One region of the Pseudoalteromonas sp. OF5H-5 genome, then DNA from elsewhere that is predicted to be linked to it. Evidence: predicted binding sites of a transcription regulator. Region 1 holds the regulator's gene; each other region holds the start of a gene.

Evidence for each region. The regulator ArgR, encoded in region 1, controls arginine synthesis, uptake and breakdown. The targets are predictions, from matches to a motif close to ANTGAATANNTATTCANT.
Region 2: a site for ArgR is predicted at 1,453-1,470, ahead of argC (N-acetyl-gamma-glutamyl-phosphate reductase). Genes of this name have one in related genera too.
Region 3: a site for ArgR is predicted at 2,652-2,669, ahead of L1271_RS12630 (aspartate aminotransferase family protein). Genes of this name have one in related genera too.

What each region holds. Positions count from the first base shown of each region.
Region 1 covers NZ_JAKGBF010000001.1:79,415-83,203, reverse strand. The annotation lists gene serA (phosphoglycerate dehydrogenase) at 1-1,057, shown strand, start outside; gene mdh (malate dehydrogenase) at 1,121-2,053, opposite strand; gene argR (transcriptional regulator ArgR) at 2,295-2,762, shown strand; gene L1271_RS00355 (OB-fold-containig protein) at 3,178-3,789, shown strand.
Region 2 covers NZ_JAKGBF010000007.1:143,583-147,371, reverse strand. The annotation lists gene L1271_RS12285 (IS3 family transposase) at 1-183, shown strand, start outside; gene argE (acetylornithine deacetylase) at 248-1,396, opposite strand; gene argC (N-acetyl-gamma-glutamyl-phosphate reductase) at 1,573-2,583, shown strand; gene argB (acetylglutamate kinase) at 2,580-3,359, shown strand; gene L1271_RS12265 (ornithine carbamoyltransferase) at 3,369-3,789, shown strand, end outside.
Region 3 covers NZ_JAKGBF010000007.1:238,274-242,062, forward strand. The annotation lists gene astD (succinylglutamate-semialdehyde dehydrogenase) at 1-263, opposite strand, end outside; gene astA (arginine N-succinyltransferase) at 279-1,292, opposite strand; gene L1271_RS12630 (aspartate aminotransferase family protein) at 1,360-2,571, opposite strand; gene L1271_RS12635 (HDOD domain-containing protein) at 2,929-3,789, opposite strand, start outside.

The sequences.
Region 1 (3,789 bases):
GATCCGCTCACGTACCCACCTTACGGAAGCAGTATTAGAACAGGCTGAAAAGCTGGTCGCTGTTGGCTGTTTCTGCATCGGCACCAACCAAGTGGATTTGGATGCCGCTAAAAAACGTGGTATCGCCGTATTCAACGCACCATTTTCTAACACCCGCTCTGTGGCTGAGCTCGTACTAGGTGAAATTCTCTTGTTATTGCGCCGTGTTCCTGAGCGTAACGCAAAGGCGCATCGCGGTGAGTGGGATAAATCTGCCGACGGTTCATACGAAGCTCGTGGTAAAACGCTAGGTATTATTGGTTATGGTCACATTGGCACCCAGCTTGGCATTATGGCTGAGAATATCGGGATGAACGTCGAGTTTTATGACATCGAAGATAAGCTCACGCTCGGCAACGCAACGCAGTTACACACGCTTACGCAATTGTTACAAAGAGCGGACGTGGTCAGTTTGCATGTACCGGAGACATCACAGACCAAAAACCTTATCGGCATGGCTGAAATTGAAGTGATGAAGCAAGGCGCAATCCTAATTAACGCATCACGTGGAACGGTTGTTGATATCGACGCCTTAGCTGAAGCATTGGCGGCCAAGAAGCTTTCCGGCGCTGCTATTGATGTATTCCCCGTTGAGCCAAAATCTAATCATGAAGAATTCGTCTCACCACTACGCGAGTTTGACAATGTACTGCTAACCCCACACGTTGGTGGTTCTACCCAAGAAGCACAAGAAAACATCGGTGTAGAAGTCGCGGGTAAGTTGGCGAAATATTCAGATAACGGTTCAACAGTCACGGCAGTTAACTTCCCTGAGGTTTCTTTACCTGAATTATCAAACCGAAGTCGTTTATTACACGTACACGTAAACCGCCCAGGCGTACTAACACAAATCAACCAAGCGTTCGCTCAGCACGGTATCAATATTGCGGCGCAATACCTACAAACGGATGAATCTATTGGTTACGTGGTTATCGACGTCGATAGCGACCACTCTGAAGTGGCGTTGAAAGAGTTAAGTGCAGTTGAAGGAACTATCAGAGCACGTATTCTTCACTAAGAATAATCACACATAAAAAAACCAGTCACTGTGAAGCGACTGGTTTTTTTGTATCAATCTGGCTTACGCCATGAAATCAACACCTTCTTTGATGTCTTTTTCAAGTGTCGCTAGCATGTCGTCTTTTGCTTTTTGCTCAAACGCGCTTAGCTCACCGTAAGGAAGTAACTGCTCTACACCGTTTTTACCAAGGATAACTGGCTGTGCAAAGAATGTTGCATCGCCTGTGTTACCTTCAACGTATGCGTACTCAAGTACTTCTTCACCTTGTAGACCTTTCACTAGTGAGAAGCAGAAACGTGCTGCTGCTGCACCCATTGAAAGTGTAGCTGAACCGCCACCCGCTTTAGCTTCAACCACTTCAGTACCCGCGTTTTGGATACGAGTTGTTAGTGCAGCAACTTCTTCGTCAGTGAACTCAACACCTTCAACTTGAGAAAGTAGAGGTAGAATTGTAGTACCTGAGTGACCACCAATTACTGGGATCTTAACTTCAGCAACGTCTAGACCTTTAAGCTCTGCGATGAAGGTTTCAGCGCGGATAACGTCAAGGGTTGTTACACCGAATACGCGAGCTGGATCATAAGTACCTGCTTTTTTGAACACTTCAGCAACGATTGGTACCGTGCCATTTACTGGGTTTGTGATGATACCAACAAGTGCTTTAGGGCAGCTTCTAACGATACCTTCAGCAAGTGTCTTGATGATACCTGCGTTAACGTTGAAAAGGTCAGCACGGTCCATACCAGGCTTACGAGGCATACCAGCAGGGATAAGCACTACGTCAGCACCTGCAAGAGCTGGGTCTAGGTCGTCTTTACCATAACCCGCTACTTTTACCGCAGTTGGGATGTGAGATAAGTCAACTGCAACACCAGGTACAACAGGTGCAACGTCATAAAGCGCTAACTCCGAGCCAGCTGGAAGACCATTTTTAAGCAATAAAGATAGAGCTTGACCGATACCGCCAGCGGCACCTAATACAGCAACTTTCATTTGAATTCTCCATAATTTGAAGGTGGAATTGAGTGTGCAGTAAAGATAATGAAAAGCGCTGTTAAACACAAATTAATCACGGTTATTTTCGAGATTTTTTGACTAATGTCTTAAATAAAAGTGTAAAGATCGCGACACTTTGTCCACTTATGCTTTACGACTGCCATTTTGGTCGCGCAAATTTGGGAATCTCGGTGGTTTTGTGTAGAATTTAAAGATTAGCCGTAAAAGAAGACAGACTATGCAGCCGCAAGAAAAACAAGAAGCACTGATCAAAGCATTTAAAGCCATTTTAAAAGAAGAAAACTTTGGCTCTCAAGGTGAAATTGTTGATGCTCTAAAACAACAAGGTTTTGACAACGTCAGTCAGAGTAAAGTATCGCGCATGCTGAGCAAGTTTGGTGCTGTACGTACACGTAATGCTAAGCAAGAAATGGTTTACTGTTTACCCGCAGAAATGAGCGTTCCAACAGCAAAAAGCCCTTTGCGTCAGTTAGTCGTTGATATTATGCACAACGAAATGATGATTATTATTCGAACCAGTCCTGGTGCTGCACAATTAATTGCAAGACTACTTGACTCATTAGGCACCGCAGATGGTGTATTAGGTACCATTGCTGGCGATGACACGATTTTTATTGCGCCTGCCAAAGTATCTGAAATCGACGTTACTCTAGATAAAGTAAAAACGCTGTTCGATAACGTTTAGTCTATTATTTTTATCGGTGCTAACTCACAAGTTAGCACTTACTCTGGTACTTTCCTCCCAACAAACACGCTTTCCCACTATCACAATAAACAGAATAAACTGCTTATCTTTACAGCAAAAAAATGTTTGACATAATATGTCCTTGTGTGGCAACTTTAGAAACGCAAGGTGAGATTTTTCTCACTACGCATGGATAGTTTTTAAGCAGATTGACTAGCTTCTCGGACTTGTTTCCTGCGATGTCTATAACCCATCGGACACGCACGCTATTCTTTTCACTCATTCATCTCACTATCCTATGATGCGGAACTCACCGCTTTGATAGGCCCAAAAAGCGCCTGATGACGTTGAGTGGGCCAGTTTACTTGCTTACTTAACCACTTAAAAAGGAAAAGCAAGGAGTCAAGGAGCAACAATGGAATTTTTAAATACTGTATTTACGTTTCCCACTGTTATTTTTTCAACACTATTACTCATAGTGCTATTGTTCTGGTTAATTGCTTTACTCGGTTTTGCTGATATCGATATCTTAGAAGGCGATGTTGATATTGAAGCCGAAGGCGCAAGTTCTGGTTCTTTTTGGGAGGTTGCTTTTGGTGGCGTCCCAGTGAGTATTTCACTGAGCCTAATCATCGCGCTGGGCTGGATTGTCAGTATTTATGTACAACAATTTTTTGCTTACCTACTGGGTAATGGCATTTTTTACTACCTGGTGGGAACGGCATTTATGCTCGTCAGCCTCATTGTTGCACTACCACTAACCGCCGTGATTGTACGGCCATTACGGCGCTTTTTCGAAAGCCAAGAAACCACATCGAAGCAAGCGCTGGTTGGGCTCGAATGCGTCATTGCAACATCAAGAGTCAGTAACACTTTTGGCCAAGCCCGAGTATATATTCAAGGAACGGATCAACTCATTGAAGTACGCTCGGATGAAGATAACACCTTCACACTAGGAGACAGTGCCTTACTTATCGAACACGACCCCCTTACACATAGCTACACTATTGTGGCTAAACCTTGGTAA
Region 2 (3,789 bases), on a different contig from region 1:
GCTGCAAATTTCTTCACGCTTTTAAAATCAGAAATGTACCATGGTCACTACTTTGACAGTGCCGAGCAACTTATGGCATGCATTGATGAATATATTGATTATTACAATAACGATCGGATTAAGGTCAAATTAAAAGGCCTGATTCCGGTAGAATACCGAAATCAGGCGTTGGAAGTCGCATAATAGAAATGTCCAACTTTAATGGGTCACTTCAGCTAAGGTGGCTTTTCTTGTTCGTTCGGAAAGTTTAACTAAAGCAGCAATCTTTGATTAGCGATTTAATAATCGCTTGAGATGGTTTTATTTTTTCCATATTGAGATATTCATTTGGCTGATGTGCTTGATTAATTGAACCTGGGCCCATGACGATAGTTTCGCAGCCTAGCTGTTGTAGAAATGGCGCTTCGGTACAATAGTTTACAGCAATTGCTTGTTGTCCTGACAGGCGTTCAGCCATTTTCACCAAAGCAGAATCCGTCGAGCCGGTAAAAGCCGGAATAGGTTCGTGCATATCTATAACCGAGACACTATTCGGATAATGTGTATTGATTGGTGCTACGGCTGCCGTGAGCATGGCTTGTAGTTCTTTGATGCTCAGACCTGGCAAAGGGCGCATATCAATATGTAATTCACAACAGCCACAAATACGGTTGGCATTGTCGCCGCCATGAATGTGTCCAAGGTTTAAAGTTGGGTAAGGAATAGCAAAATGTGGAGTTGAATATTTATTCTTTAATTCTTCTCTTAATTTTAATAAATTTGCAATCACCTGATGCATGATTTCAATAGCATTTAAGCCACGCTCTGGATCTGAGCTATGGCCTGAACGACCAACTATACGGATGGCGGTCGTCATATGGCCTTTGTGGGTAAATACCGGCACCATATCGGTGGGTTCACCAATAACGCAGCGCGCCGGCTTCAAGCTTGGATGTTTAGCAATTTCCTGAGCGCCAGCCATGGTGGTTTCTTCATCGGCGGTGGCTAAAATCATGATAGGAGCACTTTGCTGTAATTCATCAAGCTCTGAGATTGCATTCAATACGAAAGCAAAAAAACCTTTCATATCAATACTTCCAAGACCATATAATTTATTATCTTGCTCGCTTAATTTAAAAGGATCAAATTGCCAGCGGCTATCGTCGAATGGCACGGTATCCGTGTGGCCGGCCAACATTAATCCACCATCGCCATTACCTCGTCTTGCAATTAGATTATATTTTCCTTTTGCATGTTCAAGCTCTGTTACTTCGACAGTAAATCCTAACGTTTCGCACCACTGTGCGAGTAGGTGGATCACATTCTGATTACTCATGTTGAGACTTTCTTCTAATGCACTGATAGATGGCGCGGCGATCAGTTGCTGATACATTTCCATAAAAGCGGGCAATTTCATAAAAATTCCTAAAATACTTATTCAAAGTTCTTGCATAAAAATATAAAGATGTTTAGAGTGAATATCAATTCACTTTTTTAGCATAAATATATTTTGGAACAGCAATGCGACGATTTGACTTCAACAATTAGCAGAACCAATCCTAATCAAACTTTTTTAATCTTGAGAACACTATGTTGAAAGTATCTATAATCGGAGCGAGCGGCTACAGTGGCGCTGAGCTTGCTAAGCTGGTTGCCAAGCATCCTGCCTTCACACTTGCGCATTGCTTTGTATCTGAGCAAAGCTTAGACAAACACAAATTCATCAGCGATTTATATCCAGAATATTCGGGCTTGCTAGATATTGAGCTGCAACCCTTAAATGAGCAAGCTTTTTCGTTGATAGAGCAATCATCGGATTATGTGTGTTTATGCACGGATCACAAGGTTAGCGTAGAGCTTGCACCGATATTTTTACAGATGGGGAAACGGGTTTTTGACCTATCTGGAGGTTACCGTTTATCTAGCAATGAAGACTACGAAAATTACTACGGCTTTTCTCACCCACATCAAGACTGGTTAGCGCAAGCGCAATACGGATTAGCTGAATGGTATGGCGATGCTATTAAAACGGCGAAGTTGGTGGCGGTCGCGGGCTGCTATCCGACTGCGGCACTCAATGCACTCAAGCCATTACAACAAGCTGATCTGATAACAGAGCAACCAGTTATCATCAATGCTGTTTCAGGTGTTACTGGCGCAGGTAGAAAAGCGAATGTCGCCACACACTTTTGCGAAGTATCTCTTGCACCGTACGGTTTGTTTACGCACAGACACAGTCCAGAAATAGAAAAATACCTTGAACACCCAGTGTTGTTTACGCCGCATTTAGGGAACTTTAAGCGTGGTATCTTGGAAACGATCTACGTCACTCTGAAAGAAAATGTCACACCAAATCAAGTCGATGCCGCTTACCAAGTGCTTGCCGATGAGCCGCTGATCAGATTAAAGGGGAGTCAACTTCCATCAATCAAAGCCGTTGAAAATCAGCCTTTTGTTGATATTGGTTGGCAGCAAAAGGGCAATCAACTGATCGTGGTTGTCGCGATTGATAACTTGCTTAAAGGGGCTGCAGGCCAAGCATTACAATGTATGAACTTGGCGGCAGGACTTGAGCATTATCAAGGTTTAGGAGTATCAGCATGACCAAACAAACTTGGGTGATAAAACTAGGTGGTGCGGTGTTGAATCAAGAGGGTGCAGCGCAAGCATTGTTTTCAGCTATCAAGCAAATTCAACAGGACGCACCACACAAGCAGTTTGTGATTGTTCATGGTGGCGGGGCGCTGGTTGATAAGTGGCTTACCGATGCTGGTTTTGCTACTGCAAAACATCAAGGACTGCGGATCAGTCCGCAAGAGCAAATGCCCTATATTGTTGGTGCACTTGCAGGCTGTGCTAACAAGCAACTGATGGCGGATGCCATTACCGCCACGCTCAAGCCCGTTGGGCTGTGCTTATATGATGCAGGATTTACCACAACTCAAAAGCTTAAAGCGCTTGGCCGTGTGGGTAGCTGTGAAGCGAGTGAAGGGGGCATGCTTGAAGCGGTGTTGGAGTTTGACAGGTTGCCTGTTGTTAGTTCAGTTGGTATTGGCGCTGACGGCCATTTATACAACGTGAATGCGGATGAAGCAGCAGCAGCTATCGCCAGTAAGCTTGGTGCAGAACTTATTTTTATGACTGACGTTGAGGCGGTACTTGATGGCGATAAACAGCCATTAAATCAACTTAACGCGGAACAGATCTCAACGTTAATCGCGCAAAAGGTCATTGTGGGCGGGATGGAGGTCAAAGTTAAGACCAGTCTTCACGCTGCCCAACACTTACGACGAGGGGTGTACATCTCTAGCTGGCAAAAGCCAGAAAATTTAATTGCGTTGCTCAATGGTGAGCACGTAGGTACACAAATTCTGCCGTAGGAAAACACCATGACTAAGCATTTTTTAACTGGTTTGGAATTAGACCAAACTAACGTTTTGAACTTATTAAAGCTTGCAAAAAATATTAAAAATCAACCGCAAGAATATAACCAAGCCTTAGCAGGCAAATCGATTGTCACGTTATTCGAAAAGCCGAGCTTAAGAACGCGGCTGTCGTTCGATATAGGTATCCATAAACTGGGCGGCCATGCTGTGTATTTAGATCAGCAAAACGGTGCAATGGGGGCGCGTGAATCCGTAAAAGATTTTGCGCTTAATATTTCTACTTGGGCTGACGGCCTTGTGGCCCGAGTAAATCACCATAGCACGCTTGAGACGCTCGCTGAGTTTTCGTCTGTGCCTGTTGTGAATAGCCTATGTGATTTATATCACCCTTGCCAAGCGTTGGCTGATTTTCTCACCTTATTTG
Region 3 (3,789 bases), on a different contig from region 1:
GCAATTGCAATAGCCAGCTCTTCGCTATTTTCTTTTAATACTTCAGCGAAACGCTTAACAATTTCTAGACGCGCTTCAAAGCTCATGTCGCTCCATGAATAGAAAGCTTCACGAGCCGCTTTTACCGCGCCGTCAACTTGCTCAGCAGTAGCTGCGTTTGCGCTCCAAATAACGTCGTTGTTTGCTGGGTTTACAGAGCTAAAGCTTGCGCCTTGTCCTGCAATCCACTCACCATTTATTAGTTGTGCTGCATGTGTTGTCATAATCTGTTCCCAATCTTAAATCTTTACTAGGCTTACTTGATCGCCTTCTTCAACTTTTAGCGCCGCGGCAACATGTGGAGCAAGCGTAACTTCATTGCCATCAGTCAGGGCTAACTCAATTACTGTCGCGCGATAATCAACAAGTTTACCATTTGCGACCATAACAGGGAATCCACCGTTGCTTTCGCCTATTTTCACAGTACGAGTTTCACTATTGCGAACCGTGCGGATGTTCCCCACTTTTGCTTCTACCGTTGGACCCGCGTCGAAGATATCAACATAACCATTAAATGTGAAACCTTCGCTTTTTAGTAGCTCAATCGCAGGACGCGTATTGTCATGAACTTCACCAATCACCGCTTGTGCTTCTTTACTAAGCAGGTTCACGTAGATTGGGTACTTTGGCATTAATTCAGCAATAAAGACCTTTTGGCCGATACCCGTTAGATAATCCGCTGTCGGGAAATCCATCGAGAAGAAATGCTCTTCAAGCCATTGCCAGAACGGGCTTTCGCCTTGCTCGTTAGAAACACCACGCATTTCCGCGATAACGGTTTCAGCAAAACGAGCACGATGTTGGTTAATAAACATAAAGCGAGAGCGAGATAGCAGTTTGCCGTTTGCGCCTTTGCGATAGCCATCTTTTAAAAACAGGGTGCATAATTCCGTCGCGCCAGTGTAGTCATTACATAGCGTTAAAATATCCACTGCTTTATAAACATCGAGTGTGCGTGAAGAGTGGATCACTTTGCTTAGGTGATAATGATAAAACGCATCATCTAAACCAACCGCAGCTTCGATACCGCTGGTACCAACCACCTCGCCTGTTTCAGTATCTTCTAATACAAATAAATAGCCTTCATCAAAAGGCTTGTCAGCTTGCTTGCCAAAGGAAGCAACTGAGCGTGCAATCTTCTTCTGTAATAGCTCTTCGTTAACAGGCAAAGAGGTAAAACCGTGGCCTGATTCGTGAGCAATGTTTAAAAGCGCTGGATAATCGCTTTCTTGGATTGGGCGAAGGATCATCATGAGCCCGCTTACTCCTCAAAAATGTGGATAACAACAAGGCCACCAAAAGGTGACCTTGCAACCAGTATTAAGCGTTGTTAGCAACTACCGTAGCAACGGCTTTTTCAAAACGTGCCATCCCTTCGCGGATGTCAGCTTCTGGAATAACTAGAGATGGAGTGAAACGTACTACGTTTGCACCTGCAACCAGTGACATCACGCCTTGCTTGATACCTTCAACCAAGAATTCTTTTGCTTTGCCTTCGTACTTTTCAGTGACTACTCCACCAAGCAATAGACCTTTACCACGTACTTCGGTAAATACGTTGTACTTTTCGTTGATGTCGTTTAGTAGTTCACGGAACAGCTGCTCTTTTGCTTTTACGCCATCAAGTACTGCTGTTGTGTTTACTGTGTCAAATGCCGCTTCTGCAACCGCACACGCCAGCGGGTTACCGCCGTATGTAGAACCGTGAGTTCCCACTTTTAGGTGTGCAGCAATTTCAGTTGTTGTGATCATCGCGCCGATAGGGAAACCACCGCCAAGTGCTTTAGCCGTTGTTAAAATATCAGGAGTTACGTTTAAACCTTGGTATGCATACAGGTCACCAGTACGGCCAACACCAGTTTGCACTTCATCAAAAATAAGTAGCGCGTTGTGCTTGTCACACAGCTCGCGAACACCTTTTACAAACTCAGCCGTTGGTGAAATGATACCACCTTCGCCTTGTAGCGGCTCCATCATCACGGCACAAGTGTTGTCTGAAATAAGCGCTTCAAATGCCGCTAAATCGTTATAGTCTGTGTGAACAATGTCGCCCGGCTTTGGACCAAAGCCATCAGAGTATGCAGCTTGACCACCTACAGTTACAGTGAAGAAAGTACGGCCGTGGAAACCTTTGTTGAAAGAGATGATTTGCGACTTTTCAGCACCAAACTTATCTAGTGCCCAACGGCGTGCTAGTTTAAGCGCCGCTTCGTTCGCTTCTGCACCTGAGTTTGCAAAGTAGACTTTTTCTGCGAACGTGGCATCAGTTAGCTTTTTCGCTAAACGTAGTGCAGGCTCATTGGTCATCACGTTAGATAGATGCCAAATTTTCTCGCCTTGCTCTTTAAGCGCGCCCACCAAAGCTGGGTGACAATGACCTAGACAGTTAACTGCGATACCACCAGCAAAGTCGATGTACTCACGACCTTCCTGATCCCATACTCGAGAACCTTCACCTTTCACTGGAATTACCGCTGAAGGTGCGTAGTTAGGTACCATTACGTCGTCAAACAATTCACGATTGATAGTCATTTTATTTCCTCATATTTGGTGAGTGAAAGTGCAAACAAGGAGTCATTTCCTTTTGGAGGTCGGCGCGTTGCCGCCACTTGATAGGATATTTATTCACACCAATTCGGTGCTATGTATTTTGACCCGCCCCTTGATGGCACAAAATTCATACGCTCATTATTCCAGAAAAAGCGCCATTTGTCTCACTTATACCACGTTCTCAGCCCTTAGTATTCAAGGGTTTAACATATATTCTCAACTCAAGTGAATAACTATCTAGGGCAGATATTTAGGGCAAAGCAAGCGCCGTGCAGCCTTGCACAGATCATTTAAGATTAGGTTTTGAATGAATAGTCGCAAAAAAAATTTCAATTTTTTTTACAAAATCGTCAACTGCAGGTTATGGAACGCACATTTTGCCAATTGCTGACGCATTTCCTCGGTAAGTTCTAAATGATTGAGCAAAATCTCGGCTTCGTCGTCTTCAATTAACTGGCTATCTTTTAAAACAAGCAGTTGTGCGTAGCCATAGGCTTTTTGCATCACTTGTGTCAGTGGTAATGGGTCGGCAATGTTTTTATGCGCATTTGGTAGATAAGTTTGCGCATACTCTTCCATGACGGCATTAAAGGGTAAATAACGTAACTCCATTTTTTCAATTAGCTTACGTGAAATCTCTGCTGAATGTTCTATCAACAAGTTACGTAAAAATAACGGATCAGGAGATAACTCCATTAATGCGGTGTGTAGGTCTTTTTGCTTTTTGTCTCGTGCTATTTGCACCTTGGCTTGCCACACCTTTTCAAAGGTGCGTAAATAAAGACGGATCAAGGCCACTTTCCCAAGCTCTAGTAACATGCCTAAAGTAAACGCATGCTGTTCTTTTACCCCAAAAAATGGTGCCAGCTCTTTTGCCGCAATGGCCGTGCTCATGCTCAGCTCGCGTAATTTACGCTTCATTAAGCCAAATGGTTCTGTAGCATGCGGCATCCAGTGTCTTACCGCCATTGTCGGGATCACCATTTGCAAGTTCTCAAGGCCTAAATACCTTAATGCTAATGCCGGCGTGTCGACCTTAATGGACGTGCCTTTACTGTTTTTTTTGCGATACTGTGGCAAGTTGACTAGCGAAACCAGCTCACGACCCAACCAACTTAAGTCATTAACCAAAGGTTCTAAACGCCCAACTGAAGCTGAGCGCACGGCAAGAATGTCTAAAATTGCAGGAACGGAGTCTTG